4 regions of the Pannonibacter sp. genome follow, and region 1 is predicted to be linked to each of the others. Evidence: predicted binding sites of a transcription regulator. Region 1 holds the regulator's gene; each other region holds the start of a gene.
The links. The regulator LexA, encoded in region 1, represses DNA repair genes until DNA is damaged. The targets are predictions, from matches to a motif close to TGTTCNNNNTGTGTTCNG.
Positions count from the first base shown of each region.

Region 2: the regulator LexA is predicted to act here: its motif matches at 2,303-2,320, upstream of ACTIFE_RS18995 (ATP-dependent helicase).
Region 3: the regulator LexA is predicted to act here: its motif matches at 2,210-2,227, upstream of ACTIFE_RS17060 (YifB family Mg chelatase-like AAA ATPase).
Region 4: the regulator LexA is predicted to act here: its motif matches at 2,058-2,075, upstream of recA (recombinase RecA).

Region 1 is NZ_JBHYDX010000009.1:7,799-12,010, forward strand. It holds gene pcaF (3-oxoadipyl-CoA thiolase) at 1-235, opposite strand, end outside; gene ACTIFE_RS08095 (PaaX family transcriptional regulator C-terminal domain-containing protein) at 663-1,613, opposite strand; gene lexA (transcriptional repressor LexA) at 1,783-2,499, shown strand; gene ACTIFE_RS08105 (ComEC/Rec2 family competence protein) at 2,687-4,212, opposite strand, start outside.
Region 2 is NZ_JBHYDX010000033.1:33,404-37,615, forward strand. It holds gene ACTIFE_RS18995 (ATP-dependent helicase) at 1-2,275, opposite strand, end outside; gene ACTIFE_RS19000 (GIY-YIG nuclease family protein) at 2,809-3,105, opposite strand; gene ligA (NAD-dependent DNA ligase LigA) at 3,109-4,212, opposite strand, start outside.
Region 3 is NZ_JBHYDX010000027.1:15,869-20,080, forward strand. It holds gene ACTIFE_RS17055 (ATP-binding protein) at 1-153, opposite strand, end outside; gene ACTIFE_RS17060 (YifB family Mg chelatase-like AAA ATPase) at 629-2,155, opposite strand; gene ACTIFE_RS17065 (cyclase family protein) at 2,319-3,140, shown strand; gene gshB (glutathione synthase) at 3,215-4,159, opposite strand.
Region 4 is NZ_JBHYDX010000035.1:35,942-40,153, forward strand. It holds gene ACTIFE_RS19440 (pseudouridine-5'-phosphate glycosidase) at 1-780, opposite strand, end outside; gene ACTIFE_RS19445 (PfkB family carbohydrate kinase) at 863-1,777, opposite strand; gene recA (recombinase RecA) at 2,127-3,197, shown strand; gene alaS (alanine--tRNA ligase) at 3,431-4,212, shown strand, end outside.

The sequences.
Region 1 (4,212 bases):
CCGGCAGCCCGGCCAGCAGCCCGGCCATGCGAGCAACGTTGCGATTGTCTTCGCCGGCCTGGTTGGCACAGCCGTAAATGATGTCCTCGACGGCACTCCAGTCGAGATCAGGGTGGCGCGACACAAGGGCGGCCAGCGGCGCGGCGGCCAGATCGTCAGCGCGGACGGACGACAGCGCCCCGCCATAGCGGCCAATCGGCGTGCGGACTGCGTCGCAGATAAAGGCGTCGGACATCCACTTCCTCCCTCAGAAGCGTCCCAGAAACTGTCACGCGGGCCTGCTCAGACCTGCCGGCGACCGAGATCCGAGCCTCACCCTCAATTCATCGACCGCACGGTCACCATATGCATAGTTTCATCACGCCGCAACAGCTATTTTCGATATTCTTGTGACGCGTTGCGGTATGGCTGTGCTCCTTCAGCGAAAATCCGTACCGGCCTCCACCAAAGGAACGAGGCCCACGGACTTGAACCGGCCGTTCAGTGCCCCCATTTCAGGTGTGTGGTTTCCAAGGTCAGAAACCTCCCGGACAGGCGATCCCGCTCCCCGCAACCCTCGGCGGGATTGCCTGCCTCCCCTTTCCAGAGTCTCGCTCTCAAGAAAATACGCCAACGGCAAGCCATGCCGCAGCACGCCGGACCTGAATCAACCGGTCTTCACGTCAGGATGAAACGCCCGCAAGCCGCGCCTGCCGCTCCAGCACCTCAGGCGGCGTTGCCGTGAGTGCGCCGCCAAGGCCGGCAAAACTGGCGACATGCGCATCAGCGGCGGCACTCAACGCCAGATAGGTCCGGGCAAAAAGGGCCCTCGCCCGCTCGCCGGCCCAGTCGTCCGGCAACGCCGGCCGCGCAAGCCCCGGATCACGCAAGGCCAGGGCACGGAAGCCATGCACCAGCAACAGCCTTGCAGACAGGGCACTCAGCCCGTCCGTCAGTCGCTCCCCTTGGGCGAGCAGCTGAGCCAGCGGCGAGAACCGGGCCATGAACGCATCATATCCCGCTTCCAGCTCGCCAAGGTTCCAGACCCTGCGCACAGCCGCGCGCAGCGCCGCGCCGTCAGTCAGATCACCGGGCGCAACCGCAAGCCGGGCCCATCCGGCGGGCACTGGACGCTCACCGATGGCCAGCGCCAGCCCGTCACCCAGCCGAACGAAGCCTGCCGCCTCCAGCCCGGCGTCGACAGTGGCTGCATCACTTTCCCCACCGCGCAGGGCCAGCGTGAACCCGAGCTCACCTGCCCCTGCCGACAGCGTATAAAGCCGCGCAGCAGCGGCACTGAACTCGGCCCGCGCCGCATCGGTAAGCCCATAATAGCCAAGCCGCCCGACCCGGGTGCCTTCAAGCCGCCCGGTAGCGACAAGCCGCGAGGCGGCCGTGCGCACCAGCGTTTCACTGATCCCGACACGGGCGCAGGCCTCGATCACATTGCCGACCCACAATGATCCACCGCGCGGCACCACCACATCGCCATACAGAGTGACGATGAAGGCCCCGGCGCGCAAAGGCCGCCGGCCAGCAAACTCCTCGACCAGACGGTCGACCGCGGCCGCCGCCGAGCCCGGGGCGCCAGACGCAATTTGGGGCGTTGTGTTCATCTGCATCGGCTCGGGCATGGCAACGGAGATCCGGTCATTTGCCCTTTCCTAGCCGCAGTTGGTCTCCCCGTCCATGACCCCATCACGCGGAACATCCCGCTAACTTCGCCTTAAGACTTGTGGAACACAGTGAGAACGAGTAATCTGCGTTCATGATTTGTACCGCCTCCCGCCACGGGGATTCGCCATGCTGACCCGCAAGCAACACGAACTGCTCATGTTCATCCATGAGCGCCTGAAGGAAAGCGGCGTTCCGCCCTCCTTCGACGAGATGAAGGACGCGCTCGACCTCAGGTCGAAGTCGGGCATTCACCGGCTGATCACCGCGCTCGAGGAACGGGGCTTCATTCGACGTTTGCCGAACCGCGCCCGCGCCATGGAAGTGGTGCGCCTGCCGGACTCCATGTCGCCAGGGCTTGCCGCCCCGCGCGGCAAGGGATTTTCGCCATCCGTGATCGAGGGATCGCTCGGCAAGACCCAGCCTCCCCCACCCGCCCGGTCCGAGCCAGAAACCGTCAGCGGCATGACCAGCATTCCGGTCATGGGCCGGATTGCCGCCGGTGTTCCGATCGAGGCAATCCAGACCCACAGCCATACCATCAACGTGCCCCAGGACATGCTGGGGCGGGGCGAGCATTTCGCGCTGGAAGTGCGCGGCGATTCGATGATCGAGGCTGGCATTCTCGACGGTGATACGGTGCTGATCCGCCGGACGGACGCGGCCGAAAGCGGCGACATTGTCGTGGCGCTCGTCGATGACGAGGAAGCGACGCTGAAGCGGCTGCGCAAGAAGGGCGCCTCCATCGCGCTGGAAGCGGCCAACCCGGCCTATGAGACCCGCATCTTCGGCCCCGGCCGGGTTCGGGTTCAGGGCAAGCTGGTGGCGCTGTTCCGCCAGTATTGAGCCAGATGCAAATGCTGCAGCGCCGGCGCTGCCTGCGAGCCGGGAAGTAGCTGGAGCCGTCCGCCGTTTTCAGGCTGCGTCGGCGTTGCCACTGGTTCTGCTGGCCTTGGTCGTCGGTGTGGTTGTGGTCGTGGGTGTGGTTGTGGGCGTGAATCCACCAGCACACTCCGCCCGCTCGTGCAGAAGATCAGCGCGGCGCATCCGGGTCCGGTCCCGTCACCGGGAGCTGCCAGGGCCGCGTGCCACCGGGGCGGCTGTAGCGAATATGCGAAACCCTTGTTTCACCGGCGACGGTCTCCAGCCACAGCGCGGCCCCACCGAGACGGCGGCTGCCACCGTCGAGGATCAGCGGAGCAGTGCAGTTGGGGGGGGCCGTCAGGCCGGTTACCAGGATGTCAGCGGCAAGGCAGTCGCTTTCAAGAGCATCAGGCTTGCGCGGCATCGCAATGTGCAGCGGTGGCGGATGACTGGAGAGCGTTTTTCCTTTGGCCGGCCCGGTGTCCATCAGGCTGCCTGCAGGAGACCGGCTCCTGGCCGGTGGATAGGCCGCAACGACACAGCCGAGAGGATCGCAGCTGGCCTGGTCGGCGCTCTGTCGATGACTGGCGAACCGGCGCTCGGGCACGCCTTCGCCGGTGAGCCAGACTTCAGCGCTGAACCCGATCCGGCCGCCGGTGATGCGCAACGTTCCGTCCCGGTCCCGCGCCGCGATCTGGGTGCCGCGATCACTGACATAGATGTCAGGCGGGCGGTCAAGGCCCCACAGGATCAGGCCAACCAGAGCCGGGCCGACGGCAAGCAGCCGCTGCAGACCTTCGGCGAGAAACGCCCAGAATACAGCAACTGTCAGCAGAAGCCCGGCAAGGGCTGGCAATTGGCCGATGACCCCGTCGCTGTCGCTGAGGCTGGCCGTGAAGCTGGCCGCAGCCAGCATGAAGGCGATCCCCTGGCCCATCACGGTGAGAGCAGGAGCTGCAAGGCCGAGTGGCTGCATCAGGAAGGCCGCCACTCCGGCAGGCATGATGACCATGGAGACGGCTGGCATGGCCAGAAGATTGCCGAGAAGTCCGTAAGGCGCCAGCCGATCAAAATGGTGAGCCGCGATGATGCCGGTGGCAAGGCCGGCGATCAACGAGGTCGCTGAAATGCCGCACCCCCAGGTCCATAAGCGGTGAACCAGGTGGCGCAGCAGCCCGTGGTCGGACGGCCTGCGCCGGCCGGCGCGGGCGCGTGACCAGCGCCCGTAGTCGCCATAGGCCGCGATCAGGCAGATCACGGCAGCGTAGGACATCTGGAAGCCTGGCGCGAAAAGCTCCTCCGGCCTCAGGGCCAGCAGCAGCAGCCCTGACAGCGCGACACTCCTCAGGCTGAGCCCCCGCCGGCCGGTCATCAGGCCAATGAACACCAGCCCGATCATCAGATAGGAGCGCTGGGTGGCAATGCTTGCCCCCGACAGGAGCAGGTAGCAGGTGGCGGCCAGCAGCGCGGCCGCGGCAGCAAAGCGGGAAATCGGCAGGCGAAGGGCAAGCGTTGGAAACAGGGCGAGCCCGCCAAGGACGACCGCATACATGCCACCGGCAAAGAGCGCCATATGCAGGCCGGAAATCGACAGGACGTGCGACAGGCCGGCCTCGCGCAGGTCCGCTTCAGCCTGGCGCGAGATTTCGCCGCGCAGGCCGACGAGCAGCGCGGCGGAGATGGCGCTCTCATCCC
Region 2 (4,212 bases), on a different contig from region 1:
CTTGGGCCCGCGTGCGGGCAGAGCGCATGTCGGATCGGTTGCCTTGGTCCTGATTACCCGCCTCGCGCGCGCGCTGCGCCCGCTGCCAGCCCGGCGTCGAATAGGTGTTCTGGAACGGATCGCGCGCGTCGAAGCGGGAGACGCCATAGGCGTTGCCGCCACCATAGCCGCCCCCGCTGTAGCCACCGTAGCGGGTGGAGCTTTCCACCACCTCGACATGTTTTTCCGGCAACTCGTCCAGGAAGCGGGAGGGGATGCTGGACTGCCACGACCCGTGAATGCGGCGGTTGGAGGCAAACCAGATCTTGGCCCGCTTGCGCGCCCGGGTGATGCCGACATAGGCCAGCCGTCGCTCTTCCTCGAGGCCGGCCCGGCCGCTCTCATCCAGCGCGCGCTGGTGCGGGAACAGCCCCTCCTCCCAACCCGGCAGGAACACGGTGTCGAACTCCAGCCCCTTGGCCGAATGCAGCGTCATGATCGACACCGCATCGGCGGCATCGGCAGAATCCCGATCCATAACCAGCGCGATGTGCTCAAGGAAGCCCGGCAGGGATTCGAACTCCTCCATCGAACGGACGAGTTCCTTCAGGTTGTCGAGACGGCCCGGTGCTTCGGCCGACCGGTCCAGCCGCCACATCTCGGTGTAGCCGCTCTCGTCCAGGATGATTTCGGCCAGTTCCGAATGTTTCATATGGACGAGCTGCGCCCGCCAGCGGTCCAAGCTGGCGATGAGATCGGACAGGGACTTGCGCGCCTTCGGCTTCAACTCTTCCGTGCGGCAGAGCTGGGTGGCGGCCTCCAGCAGCGGGATGCGGCTGGCGCGGGCCAGTTCATGCACCAGCTTCAGGCTCGCCTCGCCGAGGCCACGCTTCGGCGTGTTGACGATGCGCTCGAAGGCCAGATCATCGGCCGGCTGCACCACGCAGCGGAAATAGGCCATCGCATCGCGGATCTCGAGCCGTTCATAGAAGCGCGGGCCGCCGATGACCCGGTAGTTGAGGCCAAGCGTGACGAAGCGGTCTTCGAACTCGCGCATCTGGAACGAGGCGCGCACAAGAATGGCAATCTGGTTGAGCGAATGACCCTGGGTCTGCAGCGCCTCGATCTCCTCGCCGATGGAGCGGGCTTCCTCTTCCGAATCCCAGGACGAGGCCACCGTGACCGCTTCGGCTTCCGGGTCCTTGTCGTCGGTGAACAGCGTCTTGCCGAGACGGCCCTCGTTGTGGGCGATCAGATGCGAGGCCGCGCCCAGGATGTGGCTGGTGGAGCGGTAGTTGCGCTCGAGGCGCACCACGACGGCGCCCGGAAAATCGTGCTCGAAGCGCAGGATGTTGTCCACTTCCGCGCCGCGCCAGCCGTAGATCGACTGGTCGTCGTCGCCGACGCAGCAGACGTTGGAATTGCCCTGCGCCAGCAGTCGCAGCCACAGATACTGGGCGATGTTGGTGTCCTGGTACTCGTCCACCAGCATGTAGCGGAAGCGGCGCTGGTAGTCCTTCAGAACGTCCGGCTGGGTCTTGAACAGGGTGATGCAATGCAGCAGCAGGTCGCCGAAATCGGCGGCATTCAGCACTGACAGGCGGTCCTGGTATTCGGCATAAAGCTTGCGGCCCTTGCCGTTGCCGAAGGCGCGCGCCTCGCCCTCCGGGATGTCCTTCGGTGTCAGGCCGCGGTTCTTCCAGCTGTCGACCACAGAGGCGAACATGCGCGCGGTCCAGCGCTTCTCGTCGAGGCCCTCGGCCTGGATCACCTGCTTCATCAGGCGCAGCTGGTCGTCGGTGTCGAGGATGGAGAAGCCCGACTTGAGGCCGACCAGTTCTGCGTGATTGCGCAGGATCTTGACGCAGATCGAATGGAACGTGCCGAGCCAGGCCATGCCCTCGACGCCGGAGCCGATGTAGCTCGCAATGCGCTCGCGCATCTCCCGTGCGGCCTTGTTGGTGAAGGTGACCGCGAGGATCTGCGACGGCCAGGCGCGCTGGGTGGCGAGGATATGCGCGATGCGGGTGGTCAGCACCCGGGTCTTGCCGGTGCCGGCACCGGCCAGCACCAGAACCGGGCCATCGACGGTTTCCACCGCCAGCCGCTGTTCCGGGTTGAGGCCGGCAAGATAATCGGCGGCAGCCGCCTGGGGCGCACCTTGCCGCGCCGCGAGCGCCCGGGCCGCGATGCTCCCGCCCTGTGGCCGATGGGTGGGCGCGGGCGTTGACGGACCCTGGTCATAGGCCGCGTCGATCTCGCTCCAGTCGTCGGAAAATCCCGTGGGCACGCTCATCCATCCCGCCGCATGTGGTTACTCACAGAGAACAATATAGCAACAATGGCGGCAAGAGCGAGGCGGATAGGGGCGTTTTCCCGTGGTGTGAGGGGGTTGGGGGACCTAATCGGCTGTCATGCCAGCGAAGGCGGGGCCAGTAGCCACCTGCTTCCAGCCACGCCTGCGGATACTGGATCCCGGTCTTACCGCGTTGCGGCAAACCGGGATGACAGCGAAACGGCATCGCTGAAGTCAGGAAATCGCGCAGCTCCACCAAACTCAAATTGTCATCCCCGCGAAGGCGGGGATCCAGTAACCACCTCCCTCCAACAGCGCCCTGCGGATACTGGATCCCGGTCTTGCCGCGTTGCGGCAAACCGGGATGACAGCGAAACGGCATCGCTGAAGTCAGGAAATCGCGCAGCTCCACCAAACTCAAATTGTCATCCCCGCGAAGGCGGGGATCCAGTAACCACCTGCTTCCAGCTACGCCTGCGGATACTGGATCCCGGTCTTGCCGCGTTGCGGCAAACCGGGATGACAGGAGAGAATCAGACAAGACCGGGAAACAGATCGACCCAATCCGGGTTCCGCTCCTCGATGAGGCGGATTTTCCAGGCGCGGTTCCAGCGCTTGAGCTGCTTCTCGCGGTGGATTGCCTGCTCAACATCATCAAATAGCTCGTAGTAGACGAGCCGGTGAACTTCATAGCGCGCCGCAAACCGGCTTCCGATGCCTAGCCGATGTTCGGAGATCCGGCGGAGGAGATCGTTGGTCACTCCGATGTACAGCGTGCCACCCAGCCTGCTGGCAAGCATGTAGACGTAGTAGTGGTGGCCACCGACCATCCCTCACCCGCCGACCAGATCGAACCACTCGTCTTCGGTAATCACCTCGATGCCGAGGTCCTGGGCGGTCTTGAGTTTGGAGCCGGCGCCGGGGCCGGCGACGAGGAGGGTGGTCTTCTTGGAGACAGAGCCCGCGACCTTGGCGCCCAGCCGTTCGGCCATGGCCTTGGCCTCGTCGCGGGTCATGCGTTCGAGGGAGCCGGTGAAGACGACGGTCTTGCCGGCCACCGGCGAGCCGGACGCGTCGATCTTCTCGGCGTCCAGCGGGGTGACTTCGGCGAGCAAGGCCGCAAGCGCTTCGCGGTTGTGGTCCTCGGCGAAGAACTGCACCACGGCTTCGGCCAGCGTTTCGCCGATGCCGTCGACGGCGTTGAGATCGGCCCAGGCGTCGCTGGCGTGATCGAGCGCGGCCGTCATCGCGGCCTCGAACACGCCCCAGGAGCCATAGGCGCGGGCGAGGAGCTTGGCGTTGCCCTCGCCCACATGGCGGATGCCGAGGGCGAAGATGAAACGGTGAAGGTCTATGCGGCGGCTGGCGTTGATCGCCTCGAACAGGTTCTTCGCCGAGACCGCGCCCCAGCCGTCGCGGTTGCGCAGCTTGGTCAGCGCCGCCTTGTCGCGCGCTTCCAGAGTGAAGATATCGGCCGGCGTGCGCACCAGCCCTTCGGCAAAGAAGGCATCGATCTGCTTGTCGCCGAGGCCCTCGATGTCGAAGGCATTGCGCTGGACGAAATGCTTCAGCTTCTCCGAGGCCTGGGCCGGGCAGATCAGGCCGCCGGTGCAGCGGCGCACCGAATCAAGCCGGCCGGTCTTGGCGTTTTCCTCGCGCACCGCATGGCTGCCGCAGGCCGGGCAGACGGTGGGGAAGACGTAGGGCTGTGCATCGGCAGGCCGGCGCGCGAGGTCGATGTCGACGATCTGCGGGATGACGTCGCCGGCGCGCTGGATCATCACCGTGTCGCCGATGCGCAGATCCTTGCCCCCACGGATCGGCTCGCCGTCCATGCCGATGGCCTTGATGTAGTCCTCGTTGTGCAGGGTGGCGTTGGAGACGACGACGCCGCCGACGGTGACGGGCTCGAGCTTGGCCACCGGCGTCAGCGCGCC
Region 3 (4,212 bases), on a different contig from region 1:
GCAAAGCGGTGCCAGGGCAACACCAAGACCGGGGGCAATTGCTGCAATACGGGACATAACTCTTGCCCGTCCCTCCGTCTTGCCATCGGGGTCGATACCCGGTTTGGCCAGGGTTCCCGGCTGCTCCGCTTCCAGGCACGTCTCCTGCGGCATGTCTGTGTCCACGTGCGCCGAAGGCGCAGTTTCCCGCTGCAGATCCATGTCCCCGCATTGGTCTTGCCCCGGCGATCCGCCGGAGCCAGGGTGACAGGCTTCATCCGGATTGATGCCAGAACCTGGTCTTCCAGCGACCTTTTGCTCCAGGTTTTCAGACTTTGCCTGCGATTGTGCTCTGGTCCTGTCGCTCTGGCCCGTCATATCGCTTTCCCCATCGACATCGCCGCAACGGCGACATCGGCTGATTCCCGTTGCTGCCAGAGTGCCTGCAAAACCCTTTCGGAAACCCTTTCGCAGGGTGCTTCGGACAGGGCTCACCCGCACGTTTGCTGCCGGGGCATGCCTTGACGCCTGTCGCCGGGAAAAATTGCTCGTCTTCACATGTCAAAGAACAGGCTGGACCATTGTCCCGCCGATCCGCCCACAGGATTTGCGCAGCCGGGCGGCGGGCAGCTGCCGCAACTCGTCACTGTCATGCAGCCTGTCGAAGCACCGTCTCGCCGCGCAAACTCAGGGCTTCTGCGAGATGCAAACGGCTGACGGTGTCCGCACCATCCAGATCAGCAAGCGTCCGCCCCAGCTTCAGCACCCGGTGATAGCCGCGCGCACTCAACGCCAGTGTGTTGGCCGCGTCGGTCAGGAAACTGCGGCCTGCCGCATCCATGCCAGTCATCTCATCCACCAGTCCGGCCGGCAGGCGGGCGTTGGGACACTCCCCGAGCCCGAGCGCGCGCGACCGGTTGCGCTGGATGTCACGCGCCATGGCAACCCGGGCGGCGACGCTGGCCGAACTTTCCGCCTTCCCCGGCGCGAGCAAGTCGGAAGCCGATACAGCCGGCACTTCGATACGCAGGTCGATCCGGTCCAGAAATGGTCCGGAGACACGCCCCTGATACTCGATGGCGCAGCGCGGCCCCCTGCGGCAGACATGGCCCGGCTCGCCGGCATAGCCGCAGCGGCAGGGATTCATGGCCGTGATCAACTGGATGCGCGAGGGATAGGTTACCCGGTGATTTGCCCGGGCAATCACAGTCTCCCCCGTTTCAAGGGGCTGACGCAGACTGTCGAGCACCTGCGGCTGGAACTCCGGCAACTCGTCGAGAAACAGCACGCCGTTGTGCGCGAGCGAGACCTCACCTGGACGCGCCCTGAGACCACCGCCGACGAGAGCGGCCATCGATGCGGAATGATGCGGCGCGCGGAACGGCCTGCGGTCAGTCAGACGCCCGTCCGCCAGTTCCCCGGCCAGGGAGGCGATCATCGACACCTCGAGCAACTCGCGCGGGCTGAGCGGTGGCAGCAGCGACGGCAGGCGGCTTGCCAGCATTGATTTACCGGCGCCCGGAGGGCCGACCATCAGAAGATTGTGGCCGCCGGCAGCAGCAATCTCCAGCGCTCGTTTCGCACTCTCCTGGCCCTTGACGTCTGCAAGATCAGGCAGATCGCCCGCCGGCCCGCGCAGTTTCGGCGCCGGTCGCGACAAGACCTGCGTGCCCTTGAAGTGATTGGCCAGCTGGATCAGCGAGCGCGGCGCCAGGATGCTCATCTCGCTGTCGGCCCAGGCCGCTTCCGGTCCGCAATCTGCCGGACAGATCAGCCCCTTGCCAAGCCCGTTGGCCCCGATTGCCGCCGGCAACACGCCGGCTACGGGCGCCAGCCGACCATCAAGCCCCAGTTCACCGAGCACGACATAATCGGCAAGCATGTCAGCGGGAATGGCGCCAATCGCTGCCATAATGCCGAGCGCAATCGGCAAGTCATAATGCGATCCCTCTTTCGGCAGATCTGCGGGCGCCAGATTGACGGTGACCCGCTTGGCGGGCAACGCCAGGCCGGAAGCCAGAAGCGCCGCCCTAACCCGTTCCCGGCTTTCGCCAACGGCCTTGTCCGGAAGGCCTACGATGGTAAAGGCAACCATGCCCGGTCCGACCATGACCTGCACATCGACCGGAACGGCTTCGATACCCTGGAACGCGACAGTTGTTACGCGACTGACCATACCCCAACTCCCCGAAAGGTCGAGGAAGACGATACGGCAACTTTTCGGAGAGTCAAGAACGTAAAGAGAACATTAATTCATCGCCGACCTCTTGCCGTCGCCTGAAAACCAGCGCAGCATGAGACGGCTTAGGGGACAACCGGGCACAGGGGAGCGTGTTGCAATGTGCGATGCATGCGTCATGATCGCGGTCAAGGACCGGATGTTATCCCGCCGGGAGATGTTCCGGCTGGCGGCCGCAGGCAGTGTTGCCGTCGCCGTTACAGCTACAAGCTCAGCAATTCCGGTACTGGCCGCGACGCCGACAAAGGTCAGCGATCTGACACATGAGCTGAACGAAGACTTTCCAACATTCTTTGGGGAACAGCAGTTCTTTGCGAACAAGCTTTTTGACTATGAGAAAGACAAGTTCAATCTCTATGAGTTGCGTGTGAACGAGCATACAGGCACGCATGTGGATGCGCCCCTGCATTTCTCGGCAGATGGCCAGTCGGTGGCCGAGATCCCGGTCAGCAATCTGGTCGCCCCGCTCGCCATCGTCGATATTCGCGCCAAAGCTGCCGAGAGCGCCGATGCGCAGGTAACGCCCGACGATCTGAAGGCCTGGATCGCCGTCAATGGCGCGATCCCGGACGGGGCCTGCGTTGCCATGCTGTCAGGCTGGGACAAGCACGTTGCCAGCCCGAAATTCCGCAATTCCGACGACAAGGGCGTGATGCATTTTCCCGGGTTCCATGTCGAGGCAGCGGCGATGCTGATCGAGGAAGCGAACGTGGTCGGCATTGCCGTGGACACCCTGTCGCTGGATTTCGGCGCTTCGCCTGACTTTGCCACCCATTACACCTGGCTGCCGAGCAACCGCTGGGGCATCGAATGCATTGCAAATCTGGAGCAATTGCCGGCAACGGGAGCAACACTCATCGTCGGTGCTCCGAAGCACAAGAGCGGTACCGGCGGCCCTGCACGAGTGCTGGCGCTGATGTGAACAGACGGTTTCAACGGTGAACGGCAGTGCCCCTGATGCTGGACCACCGCCGTTGAGTTGCGGGGTGTGACCAGTTATCCGCGCCGCCGTGCTTCGATCACATCCCAGACGCGGACGGCGATGTCGGGGCCGCCGAGGCGCTTGACGGCGCGGATGCCGGTGGGGGCCGTGACGTTGATTTCGGTCAAGTAACCGTCGATGACGTCAATGCCAACGAGAAGCAGGCCTTTGGCCTTGAGGGCCGGGCCAATGCGGGCGCAGATTTCGCGCTCCCGGTCGCTGAGGTCGGACTCCGCCGGCGAACCACCGCGCACCATGTTCGAGCGCAGATCGCCCGGCGCCGGCACACGGTTGACCGCTCCGGCGAACTCGCCATCGACCAGCAGGATGCGCTTGTCGCCATGCTTGACGTTCGGCAGGAAGCGCTGGATCACCCAGGGCTCTCGGAAGGTGACGGCGAAAAAGTCGTAGAGCGAACCATAATTGAGGTCGTCCTGGGTGATGCGGAAGACCGCTGCGCCGCCATGACCGAACAATGGTTTCATGACGATGTCGCCATGTTCTTCGCGGAAAGCGTCGATCTCGGCCCGGTCGCGGGTGATCAGGGTCGGCGGCATGAGATCGGCAAATGCGGTGACGAACAGCTTTTCCGGCGCGTTGCGCACTTCGGCAGGATTGTTCACCACAAGGGTATGCGGATGGATTTTTTCCAGCAGATGTGTGGCGGCGACATAGGCCATGTCAAAAGGCGGATCCTGCCGCATCAGGATCACATCGACCTCGGCTAGATCCGTTCGAACGGGTTCACCCAGCGTGAAGTGGTTGCCCTTCTCATCGCGCACGGCGACAGGCTCCAGCGCGGCAAAGACCTTGTCACCGCGCAGCGCCAGCCGGTCTGGTGTGTAGTGATACAGCGAATGGCCGCGCGCTTGCGCTTCCAGCATCAACGCAAAGGCGCTGTCGCCCAGGATATTGATGGACGAGATGTGGTCCATCTGGACCGCGACCTTCAGCGACATGCGCGTCTCTCCGGATTAAGTGCCGCGCGAGGACCGACGCGGCTCGTCTGGGT
Region 4 (4,212 bases), on a different contig from region 1:
GGCGTCGATGAAGCCGGCCATCTCGGTCTGCGGGATTTCGGCGTCCGCCGGCACCGGGTTGGCCACGAGCACACCGCCGTGGTCGCCGAAGATCTGACGGGCCCGGATCAGCCGGGCCAGGTCTTCCGCGCTGTCCATCCGGTACGGGGAGGGCAGGCCGCTGGTGCGCGACCAGAAAGCCGGCACTTCGTCCACGCCATAGGAGACAACCGGCACGCCGCGCGTTTCCAGGACTTCCAGTGTCTTCGGGATGTCGAGCAGGGCCTTGGCGCCTGCACAGACGACGCAGACCGGGGTGCGCGAGAGTTCGTCAAGGTCGGCAGAGACGTCAAAGCTCGTCTCCGCGCCCTTGTGCACGCCGCCGATGCCTCCCGTGGCGAACACCGCAATACCGGCCACATGCGCTGCCATCATCGTGGCGGCAACCGTGGTGGAGCCGGGGCGTCCGGTGGCGACCGCGATGGCAAGATCGGCGCGCGAGCACTTCATCACGCCGGTGGCCTGGCCAAGACGGTCGAGATCGACGTCATCGAGGCCAATGCGGATGCGGCCGTCGAGAACGGCGATCGTCGCCGGCACGGCGCCTGCCGCGCGGATGTCCGCTTCCACCTGGCGGGCGGTCTCGACATTCTGCGGGAATGGCATGCCATGGGTGATGATGGTGGATTCCAGCGCGACCAGCGGCAGGCCCTTCGAGCGTGCCTCGGCAACTTCGCGGGAGAACTGCAGCAGGCTGCTGGCATCGGCCGGCAGGGCAGGGGAAAGCGGGGTGGCGGACATGGCGTGTTCCTTGTGGCGTTGGATCGGGTTCAGCCGTCGCGGCTGGTGGCAAATGAGGGCGTGCGGACAAAAGACGCGCGGATCATCTGGCCAGAACAGGGCAGATGTTGTCCCAGGCAAGGCTCGGCGCAACCGCGCCCGTTGTCTCCAGCGTCAACCGGGCGGCGACCAGCCCGGCATGGGCGGCGTCCTCCAGCGGCAGGCCTCGGGCGAGCCCGGCCAGGGTTCCCGCGATCAGGGCGTCGCCGGCCCCGGTGACATCGATGATCTCGACTGCGCCCGGCTCGATCTGCAGCGGCCTGCCGTCCTCGACAATCGTCAACAGTCCGGCCCCGTCGCTCAGCATGACTTGTCGCGGACCAAGGGCGGCAACAGCCAGGGCCAGCGGAACAGCCGGAGTGGCTTCGGCAAAGCCGGTCCAGGCGGCAGCTTCCGCCCGGTTCAGAAACACAAGGTCGAGCCGTCCGGCGAGGGCGGCAAGGCGCGGCGCCTTGGCACTGGAGACGGCATCGGCAACCAGAAGCCGCTTGCCAGCCCGTTCGGCCAGTTCTGCCAGTGCGTCATCGGGCAGGTTGGCCTCGGCGAACCAGATCGGGCATGCGTCAAGAAGTCCGGCGGCATGGGCAATGAACCCCGCGTCGAGGCTGTCCGTGATGGTGGTGTCGCAGATTGCGCCTGCAAGGCTGCCATCCGGATCATGCAGGGCGACATAGCGGCCAGTCGGCAGGTCTGCTCGCGCCAGTGCGGACAGGTCGATCCCGTCTTCCGACAAAAGCCGGTGAAGGCTGGTCCCGTCGCTGTCCGTTCCCACGGCGCCGGCGAGACGAACCGGAACGCTAAGCCGGGCAAGGGCGCGGGCCACATTGGTGGCCACGCCGCCGGGGGTCATGGCAATCGCGCCCGGCGTCGAGGTCTCGCGCAGGACGGGTCTTGCGCCATGGGCGATGAGATCGGCATGGACAGCGCCGAAGCAGGCGATGGCGCGGGGGTTCATCATGGACAACCTGTGGCCGGGACCTGGGTGAAGTTAGGGCCCCTCCTTGCAATCCGATGTCAGGCGGTGCCGGACGCCTTGACGGAAAACTTTAAGGGACAAGCGGGCGGCGTATCAGGACCGGCTTGCGCGAGCAAGCCAGCTGATTCCCGGGGTCTTGCGAATTTCGTTTTGCAGGCTGCAAATTTACGTTGCGGAATTTTTGTGCGAATGAGCGCGAACATACACGGAACGAATTGATTTTTCAGATGAAAAATCAATTGTGTAAATGGGCTTGGCAAGTGAGAACAAAAAAGGTACAAAAGCTGAGTTTGAAACAGCGGGTCCATCGTGGAATAAGGAGCCTCGCACCATGTCGCAAAGTTCACTTCGCCTTGTAGAGAGCAGCCAGATGGACAAGACCAAAGCGCTCGATGCCGCGCTGTCACAGATTGAACGGGCCTTTGGCAAGGGATCCATCATGCGGATGGGGGCCGGCCAGGTGGTCGAGGTCCAGACGGTTTCGACCGGTTCGCTCGGGCTTGATATCGCGCTGGGCATCGGCGGCCTGCCGCGAGGCCGTATCGTCGAGATCTATGGCCCCGAATCCTCGGGCAAGACCACGCTGGCCCTGCATACGATTGCCGAAGCCCAGAAGGCGGGCGGCATCTGTGCCTTCGTCGATGCGGAACATGCTCTGGATCCGATCTATGCCCGCAAGCTTGGCGTCAATCTCGATGACCTGCTGATCTCGCAGCCCGATGCCGGCGAACAGGCGCTCGAGATCGCCGACACGCTGGTCCGCTCCGGCGCGATCGAAGTTCTGGTCATCGATTCCGTTGCCGCCTTGACGCCGAAGGCGGAACTTGAAGGTGAGATGGGCGACAGCCTGCCCGGCCTGCAGGCGCGCCTGATGAGCCAGGCGCTGCGCAAGCTGACGGCGTCGATTTCCAAGTCGCATACCATGGTGATCTTCATCAACCAGATCCGCATGAAGATCGGCGTGATGTTTGGCTCGCCCGAGACCACCACCGGTGGCAACGCGCTGAAATTCTATGCCTCCGTCCGTCTCGACATTCGCCGCATTGGCTCGATCAAGGACCGCGAGGAAGTTGTCGGCAACCAGACCCGCGTCAAGGTGGTCAAGAACAAGCTCGCCCCGCCGTTCCGCCAGGTCGAGTTCGACATCATCTACGGCGAAGGTGTGTCGAAGTCGGGCGAACTGGTCGATCTCGGTGTCAAGGCCGGCATCGTCGAGAAGTCCGGCGCCTGGTTCTCCTACAACAGCCAGCGGCTCGGTCAGGGCCGTGAAAACGCCAAGCAATTCCTGCGCGACAATCCGGCCATATCCGATGAGATCGAGCTGGCGATCCGCCAGAATGCCGGTCTTCTGGCCGATGCGATCATCGCCGATGACAGCAGCGGCGACGACACCGACGACTAAGCTCGGCCTCCAGCCGATGTGGCTGATGCGATCTTGCTGACTTTCAAAGCCCCGGGGCCTCCTCCGGGGCTTTTGCTTTGCCGGCCGCCGCCAGGGCCTCGCCGCTGGACACACAATGGGGCGAAAGATAAAAGGCTTTGAATTGCTTGGGCGGATTGACCCGGTGCAGCGTCCGCTGTGATGCGCGCCCGGAGTTGCCTGCCGAGCCCGGGACAGACAAGAGCGAGACCCAGATGAGCGGCGTAAACGAGATCAGATCAGCGTTTCTGGACTACTTTGCCAAGAATGATCACCAGGTCGTGGACTCCAGCCCGCTGGTGCCGCGCAATGATCCGACGCTGATGTTCACCAATGCCGGCATGGTGCAGTTCAAGAATGTCTTCACCGGCCTTGAAAAGCGCGATTACGCCCGCGCGGTGACGTCGCAGAAGGTGGTGCGGGCCGGCGGCAAGCACAATGACCTCGACAATGTCGGCTACACCGCCCGTCACCACACCTTCTTCGAAATGCTCGGCAACTTCTCCTTCGGCGACTATTTCAAGGAGCGGGCCATTGAACTGGCCTGGAACCTGATCACCAAGGAATATGGCCTGCCGCAGCACCGCCTGACCGTCACCGTCTATTCCGAAGACGACGAGGCGCATGGGCTGTGGAAGAAGATTGCCGGCCTCAGCGACGACAAGATCATCCGCATCCCGACCGCCGACAATTTCTGGAGCATGGGTGACACCGGCCCCTGCGGCCCGTGCTCGGAAATCTTCTATGACCATGGCGACCACATCTGGGGCGGTCCTCCGGGATCGCCGGAGGAAAACGGTGATCGCTTCATCGAGATCTGGAACCTCGTGTTCATGCAATACGAGCAGACGCCGGACGGCCGTCTGGCGTTGCCGCGTCCCTCGATCGACACCGGCATGGGCCTCGAGCGCATCGCCGCCGTGCTGCAGGGCGTGCACGACAATTACGACATCGACCTGTTCCGGGCGCTGATTTCCGCCTCGGTCAATGCCACGGG